Regions from separate parts of the Clostridium sp. AWRP genome, predicted to be linked through region 1. Evidence: riboswitches for the same ligand, from Rfam matches in the RefSeq annotation. Region 1 holds a riboswitch; the other holds the start of a gene.
The links. Region 1 has a riboswitch for molybdenum cofactor ahead of DMR38_RS10285 (aldehyde ferredoxin oxidoreductase family protein). Riboswitches for the same ligand answer to the same signal wherever they lie in the genome.
Positions count from the first base shown of each region.

Region 2: linked by a shared signal. The riboswitch ahead of fdhF (formate dehydrogenase subunit alpha) and the one ahead of DMR38_RS10285 (aldehyde ferredoxin oxidoreductase family protein) in region 1 are both predicted to bind molybdenum cofactor.

Region 1 covers NZ_CP029758.2:2,208,339-2,212,234, forward strand. The annotation lists gene DMR38_RS10270 (molybdopterin biosynthesis protein) at 1-362, shown strand, start outside; gene DMR38_RS10275 (MoaD/ThiS family protein) at 438-662, shown strand; gene DMR38_RS10280 (HesA/MoeB/ThiF family protein) at 665-1,351, shown strand; molybdenum cofactor riboswitch at 1,367-1,485, shown strand; gene DMR38_RS10285 (aldehyde ferredoxin oxidoreductase family protein) at 1,889-3,712, shown strand; gene DMR38_RS10290 (sigma 54-interacting transcriptional regulator) at 3,896-3,896, shown strand, end outside.
Region 2 covers NZ_CP029758.2:3,526,350-3,530,245, forward strand. The annotation lists gene DMR38_RS16340 (4Fe-4S dicluster domain-containing protein) at 3-572, opposite strand; gene fdhF (formate dehydrogenase subunit alpha) at 634-2,772, opposite strand; molybdenum cofactor riboswitch at 2,992-3,123, opposite strand; gene DMR38_RS16350 (TetR/AcrR family transcriptional regulator) at 3,768-3,896, shown strand, end outside.

The DNA.
Region 1 (3,896 bases):
CAGGAACAAGGTTATTACTGGATTATTATTTAAAAAAGTTAGGTATTTCACCAAATGATATTAATGGATATGAAAGAGAAGAATTTACCCACCTGTCTGTAGCAGCAGCAGTGGCTAGTGGAGATGTAGACTGTGGTCTTGGAATATATTCAGCAGCAAAAATGATGGGACTTGATTTTATTCCAGTATGTAATGAAGAATATGATTTTGCAGTACCAGAGGAATATTTAAAAATGAAAACAATTAGAGAATTAATTGATGTTATGAAGAGTGACACGTTCTTAAAAGAATTAGATAGACTTGGAGGATATGAATATCCAAATATGGGGAAAGTAATAAGAACTGATTGTAACGGTAAATAAGTCTTTTTATAAATATGCTTGGCATAATTTATGCTTTAAGATAAATATATTTAATGTGATAAAGGAGGTGAAAACTTGAAAATAGAAGTTAGATTATTTGCTTACTTTAGAAAAGATAGAGATAAAAAATTGTTTTTAGAATTTGACGAGCCTGTAACACCTTCTGATATATTAGAAAAAATAAATATTAGTGAAGAAGAAGTGGCTATTTTACTTATAAACGGTAGGGATGGTAAAGCAAATACGAAACTTAATGACAAAGATGTCTTATCGTTATTCCCACCAGTAGGAGGCGGTTAAAGTTGGAACGTTATGTTAGAAATATGAAAACTCTGTCAAAAGAAGAAAATAATAATTTGAAGAAATTTAAAGTTTGTGTTGTAGGCTGTGGAGGAATTGGTGGTTATGTTATTGAAATGCTTGGAAGAATAGGAATAGGAAGTATTACTGCAGTAGATGGAGATGTATTTGAGGAATCTAATTTAAATAGGCAAATACTTTCAAGTACAGACACTATAGGTTTTAGCAAAGCACAGGAAGCAAAGGCTAGAATGGAAAAAGTAAATCCACTAATAGAGATAAAAGCATTAGAAAAAATGCTTACAGAAGATACTGCCTGCAGTATTTTAAGTAATCACGATGTAGTAGTAGATGCTCTTGACAGCATACCAGCAAGATTGTTACTTCAACGCAGCTGTAAAAAACTTAATATACCAATGGTTTATGGAGCTATAGCAGGATGGTATGCTCAAGTTACTACTATATTCCCAGGAGATGATACTTTAAATAAGATTTATAATGTAGATAAACGAACAGCCAAAGGAATTGAAAAGGAAATGGGTAATCCATCGTTTACACCAGCTTTAGCAGCTTCAATTCAAGTAAGTGAAGTAATAAAGATTCTTTTAGGTAGAGGAGAACTTTTAAGAAAAAAGATGGTTTTTATAGATCTTCTTTCAACTGAGTATGATATAGTTCCACTGGTATAAAATTGTACAATCAAGTATATTATAGGACTTTAAGTTTTTGATCCTAACGCTAAGTCTATGGAGATAAGACCAATGAGTATGTTATGAAAATGATGTGCTTTCCGTGTTTGAGAAGAAGATCATTGTAAATACTAATAAAATAGGTATGTGCTTTTGGCGCATGCCTATTTTTTATAAACAAAGTTCACAAAAAATTGATCCATATTGGAACGTTTTTAAAAAATAAAAATATTGTTGTCCATTATTTGAACGTTTTTCTAAAAGAAAAACAGTAATATTGTATTTTTTTTGAGCACTTTGGCAATAATAAGCAACATATTTATTATTATTAGTAGTGTAGAGAAATATATTGCTTATTATTTGAGCATTTTATTATAAAATAAAAAATGTTGCTAAATTATTTACTATGAATTCACTTGATAATCAACGCATTGTATGTGTTTTTGATTATTGAGTGTTTTTTTGTAACCATATTTGGCACAATGTATGCTTTATAAACTTTGTGAAGTAAATATATTTATACTAGGAGGAATTTCAATGTATGGTTACGATGGTAAAGTGCTGAGAATAAATTTAAAGGAAAGAACTTGCAAGTCAGAAGATTTAGATTTGGATAAAGCTAAAAAGTTCATAGGCTGTAGAGGACTAGGTGTTAAAACTTTATTTGATGAAATAGATCCTAAAATAGATGCATTATCACCAGAAAATAAATTTATAATTGTAACAGGTCCGTTAACTGGAGCTCCAGTTCCAACTAGTGGAAGGTTTATGGTAGTTACTAAAGCACCGCTTACAGGAACTATAGCAATTTCAAACTCGGGTGGAAAATGGGGAGTAGACTTGAAAAAAGCTGGCTGGGATATGATAATAGTAGAGGATAAAGCTGATTCACCAGTTTATATTGAAATAGTAGATGATAAGGTAGAAATTAAAGATGCATCACAGCTTTGGGGAAAAGTTACATCAGAAACTACAAAAGAGTTAGAAAAGATAACTGAGAATAGATCAAAAGTATTATGTATAGGACCTGCTGGTGAAAGATTGTCCCTTATGGCAGCAGTTATGAATGATGTAGATAGAACTGCAGCAAGAGGCGGTGTTGGTGCAGTTATGGGATCTAAAAACTTAAAAGCTATTGTAGTTAAAGGAACTGGAAAAGTAGCTTTAGCTGATAAAGAAAAAGTAAAAAAAGTATCTATAGAAAAAATTACAACATTAAAAAATGATCCAGTAGCTGGTCAGGGAATGCCAACTTATGGTACAGCCATACTAGTTAATATAATAAACGAAAATGGAGTTCATCCTGTAAAAAACTTTCAAGAATCTTATACTGATCAAGCAGATAAGATAAGTGGAGAAACTTTGACTGCTAATCAACTAGTAAGAAAAAATCCTTGCTACAGCTGTCCTATAGGTTGTGGAAGATGGGTTAAATTAAAGGACGGAACAGAATGTGGAGGACCAGAGTATGAAACAATATGGTGTTTTGGCTCTGACTGCGATTCGTATGATTTAGATGCTATAAATGAAGCTAATATGTTATGTAATGAATATGGTATTGATACTATTACTTGTGGTGCAACAATTGCTGCAGCTATGGAACTTTATCAAAGAGGATATGTAAAAGATGAGGAAATAGCTGGAGATAATTTATCACTCAAGTGGGGTGATACGGAATCCATGATTGGCTGGATAAAGAAAATGGTATATAGTGAAGGCTTTGGAGCAAAGATGACAAATGGCTCCTATAGACTTTGTGAAGGTTATGGAGTACCTGAGTATTCTATGACAGTTAAAAAACAAGAAATTCCAGCATATGATCCAAGGGCAATACAGGGACACGGTATTACTTATGCAGTTAACCCTAGAGGAGGCTGTCATATTAAGGGATATATGATTAACCCTGAAATATTAGGCTATCCTGAAAAACTTGATAGATTTGCATTAGATGGTAAAGCAGCCTATGCCAAATTATTTCATGATTTAACTGCTGTAATTGATTCTTTAGGATTGTGTATATTCACTACATTTGGACTTGGAATACAGGATTATGTAGATATGTATAATGCAGTAGTAGGAGGAGCTACTTATGATGCAGATTCACTATTAGAGGCAGGAGATAGAATCTGGACTCTTGAAAAAATGTTTAATCTTGCAGCTGGAATAGGCAGTGATCAAGATACATTACCAAAGAGACTTTTAGAAACTCCTATTCCAGATGGTCCATCAAAAGGAAGTGTTCATAGGCTAGATGTTCTTCTTCCAGAATATTACTCAGTACGAGGATGGAGTAAAGAGGGTATACCTACAGAAGAAACATTAAAAAAACTAGGGTTAGATGAATATATAGGTAAATTTTAGTCTGATTCCATAAACTAGAAATTAGACTTCATGTATTAAAGAAGATAGGCTCTCTCTATATATGAAGTCTGTTTTTTAATAGGAAGGTGTGAATTTGAGAATAGAAGTTAGATTATTTGATTATATATTTGCAAGAGTATTAAGTTGTGGTTGGATAAGTTTGGGAGATGAAATTTAGTTGTTA
Region 2 (3,896 bases), 1.3 Mb from region 1:
GATCAACCTATATTAGTTAATCCTAATGCACTTCGTTTTCTTTTTTCTTTAATAGATTCATTAAGCTCATCAGATTTAACTATATTAAATGCATTAGTTGGGCAAACTTCTACACAAGCTGGTCCATTTTCTCTTCCATTACACAAATCACACTTATTACCTACCATTTTGTATTTAAAACATAACTTACCATCATCTGTAATTTTTAAGCCATGTTGTACTACCTTTTTTCCGTTATTAAATTCAGGAACTAAGTCAATAGCACCTACAGGACATGCCATAAGACAAGTTTTACAACCTATACAAGCGCTTTTATTTATAGAGACAACTCCGTTTCTATTCGTAATACACTTATTTGGACATACGTTAGCACAAGGAGCATCTTCACACTGCCTACATTGAATTGGTGCACTAACTTTAGCTGTTTTTACAACACTTAAACGTGGATAAAATTCAATTTCAGAGCTTTCTGATGTAAATATATTTTTGTCAGAATGAGCTACTACACAAGCTATTTCACAGGTTCTACATCCTATACATTTATTAGGATCTGCAACAACAAAAGTATTCATTATATTTATTCCTTTCTTAATATATATTTTGTATATAACAAGTGTTCAACTTCACTAAATGCTACATATTTTTCACTCCCATTTTTTTACGTAATTCATTGTATGTTTCTAATAAACATTTTTCAGCTTTATCTTGATCCTCTATTGCCTCCACTTTAACTGAACAATATTTATATTCAGGTGTTTTTGATATAGGATCTAAATTATCAACAGTAAGGTTATTACAAGCTCCAATCCACCATTGATAAGTCATATAAGTATTACCCTTACGAACTCTATCTGTAACTAAGGCTCTTGACATTACAGAACCTCTTCTTGAACTTACCCGTACTAGATCTCCATCCTTTATATCAAGTTCTTCAGCATCTTCCAAACTCATTTGAATTTTACCTGGTTCATCTTCAAGTGCCTTGAGAGCACGACAATTACCAGTCATTGTTCTTACAGAGTAGTGGCCTATTTCTCTAACTGTACATAAGCTTAATGGATATTCCTTATCTGGAGATTCTTGTGTAGGTCTCCATTCTGCTGCAAATAAAATACCTTTTTTACTTGGTGTACTAAAAATATTTCCTTCATAAAGCACAGGCGTTCCAGGATGATCCTCAGAAGGACAAGGCCAAATTATTCCTCCTAACTTTTCCATTCTTTCATAGCTAGCACCAGCAAATTTAGGAGTGAGACTTCTCATTTCATCCCATATTTCTTCTGTATTATTATAATGCATAGAATATCCCATAGCAGTAGCTAACTCACAAATTATCTGCCAATCTGGTTTAACAGCTCCCTTTGGTTCAACAGCTTTTCGGAATCTCTGGAAACCTCTATCAGCAGAACTGTATACACCTTCATTTTCTCCCCAGGCAGTAGCCGGAAGTATTACATCAGCATGTAAAGTTGTTTTATTCATAAATATATCTTGAACTATTACAAGTTCCAATTTATCTAAAGCTTTTCTTACATCGTTTGCATTTGGATCACTTTGAACACAATCCTCTCCCATTATATAATAAGCCTTTAGTTTATTTTCTTTTAAAACAAGTCTAGGCACTTCTGTTAAATGATATCCGACTTTATCAGGAAGTTTTACTCCCCAAGCTTTCTCAAATTTTTCTCTAACATTTTTATCCGTAACTTTTTGATATCCAGGGTAACAATTAGGAATAGCACCCATATCACAAGAGCCCTGAACATTATTTTGTCCTCTTACAGGACCTATACCAACACTAGGCCTACCATAGTTTCCTGTCATTAAAGCTAAACCAGCTAAACCTTTAACTACATCTACAGCTTGACCAAATTGACATACTCCCATACCATAAAGAATCATTGGATTTTTTGCATTAGCATACATCCTCATGGCTTTTTTTATATCTTCAGCAGGAACATTTGTTATTTTTTCTGAATATTCAGGACTATATTTTTGTATAATTGATTTATACTCTTCAAAGTTTTCAGTATAATTAGCAACATATTCTTTGTTATACAAATTTTCATTAAGTAATACATTGGCAAATGCATTTACAAGAGCCATATTAGTACCACCTTTTAATGGAATCCAAAGATCACATATTCTCACACTTTCTGTGACCCTAGGATCTACGACTACAATTTTTGCTCCTTTTTCCTTTGCTTTAACTATTCTTCTGGCAACTATAGGATGAGATTCTGCTGGATTATATCCAAATATAAGAAGCAAATCTGAATTTTCAATTTCAGGAATAGTATTTGACATGGCACCATTTCCAAGTACTGTAGCTAATCCTGCTACTGAGGGACCATGACAAACTCTAGCACAGTTATCTACATTGTTTGTACCTATTACAGCACGTGCAAATTTTTGCATTACATAATTCGTCTCATTTCCGGGACCTCTAGAACAGCCTGTAGTCATTATAGAATCAGCACCATACTTATTTTTTATTTCTGTTAACTTTTCTGACGTAAACTTAATAGCTTCATCCCAAGTTACTTCTACTAACTTACCATTTTTCCTTAACATAGGTTTTTTTATACGTGGAGTTAGAAGTTGAGGATCATTTAGATAATCCCAACCATAACGTCCTTTAAGACAAAGAGTTCCTTCATTTGTTCTTCCATTAGCAGGTTCTGCTCTTACTATTTGTCCATCTTCAACAACTAGATAGAGTTGGCATCCAGCACCGCAATAAGGGCATACAGTTAATACCTTTTTTTTCATTAATAACTTCACTCCTTCTTCTTTATAAATAGGCGTGCTCATAACTCTCACCCCTTTTATTTCAAGGCTCGGTAGAGCCTAAAAATCATTATCAATCAAATTTTTAAGTATCATTAAAATACCCTGAGTAATAATATACTTATATATTTTTTGTATAAAATATATATTAAAAATATTTTGATAATATAAAAAGTTCATACTCATAATAGGCATAGTTTACCTATATGAATATGAACTCCTTTGCAAAATAGCAGGCATAAAAATTACTTTTCACACCCAAAACGTCCATGTTAGCCTTAACCTATTATCCTTTAGCCTAAGGTTAAATATAGATCGGAGTTTATTTAATTGTATTTTGATAATATAGTTTTTATTAACTAATGTATACTTATTTCACATTAAAAGTTTCAAGGCTGGCAATACAACCTATATACTTTTAATTGCTCCTTTTGGACTTCATGGCAAATTAACAATAGTACTTTATGTAAACATTTTACTACATACAATATCAATCATAAACCATTATTTGAATTTTATATATGATACCTCTACAATATTATAATTTATAATAATAACCAAACTCATAACACATTTTAGCAATCATTATTTGAACAAACTGTCAAAAACAGGTTTCTAGAATTAAACTTTAATATGTATAATATAAAAAATGTTGAAAGCAGAAGTTAATATAGATTTTAGTAAAATATCCTATGGGGTAGCACCAACATTTCCGACAAAACCCACGCTAAGGAATAATATGGAATATTGTTCCTTAGCGTGGGTTTTGTTAATAATAAATTCTTAATCTTATATTTTTATACCTATTTCGGAATCGTAGGAAAAAATTAATAAACCGAATAAAGATATATATGCTTTTAGTTACTTTTTTTAAAGTTAGAAGCAAAATCGAAGAGATATACTATATATTGACACTTTATGAAAATAAGCATATAATGAATTTGAATTCAAATTCATTACAATTAAAGGAGATTTTTATGAATAATATTGGGCTTACTAAAGCAAAAAAAATAAAAGATTTAAAAAGAAAAGCTATTCTTCAAGCAGCCGCAAAGGTTTTTTCCCAAAAAGGATACATTGATTCTTCGATAAAGGATATTACAAAT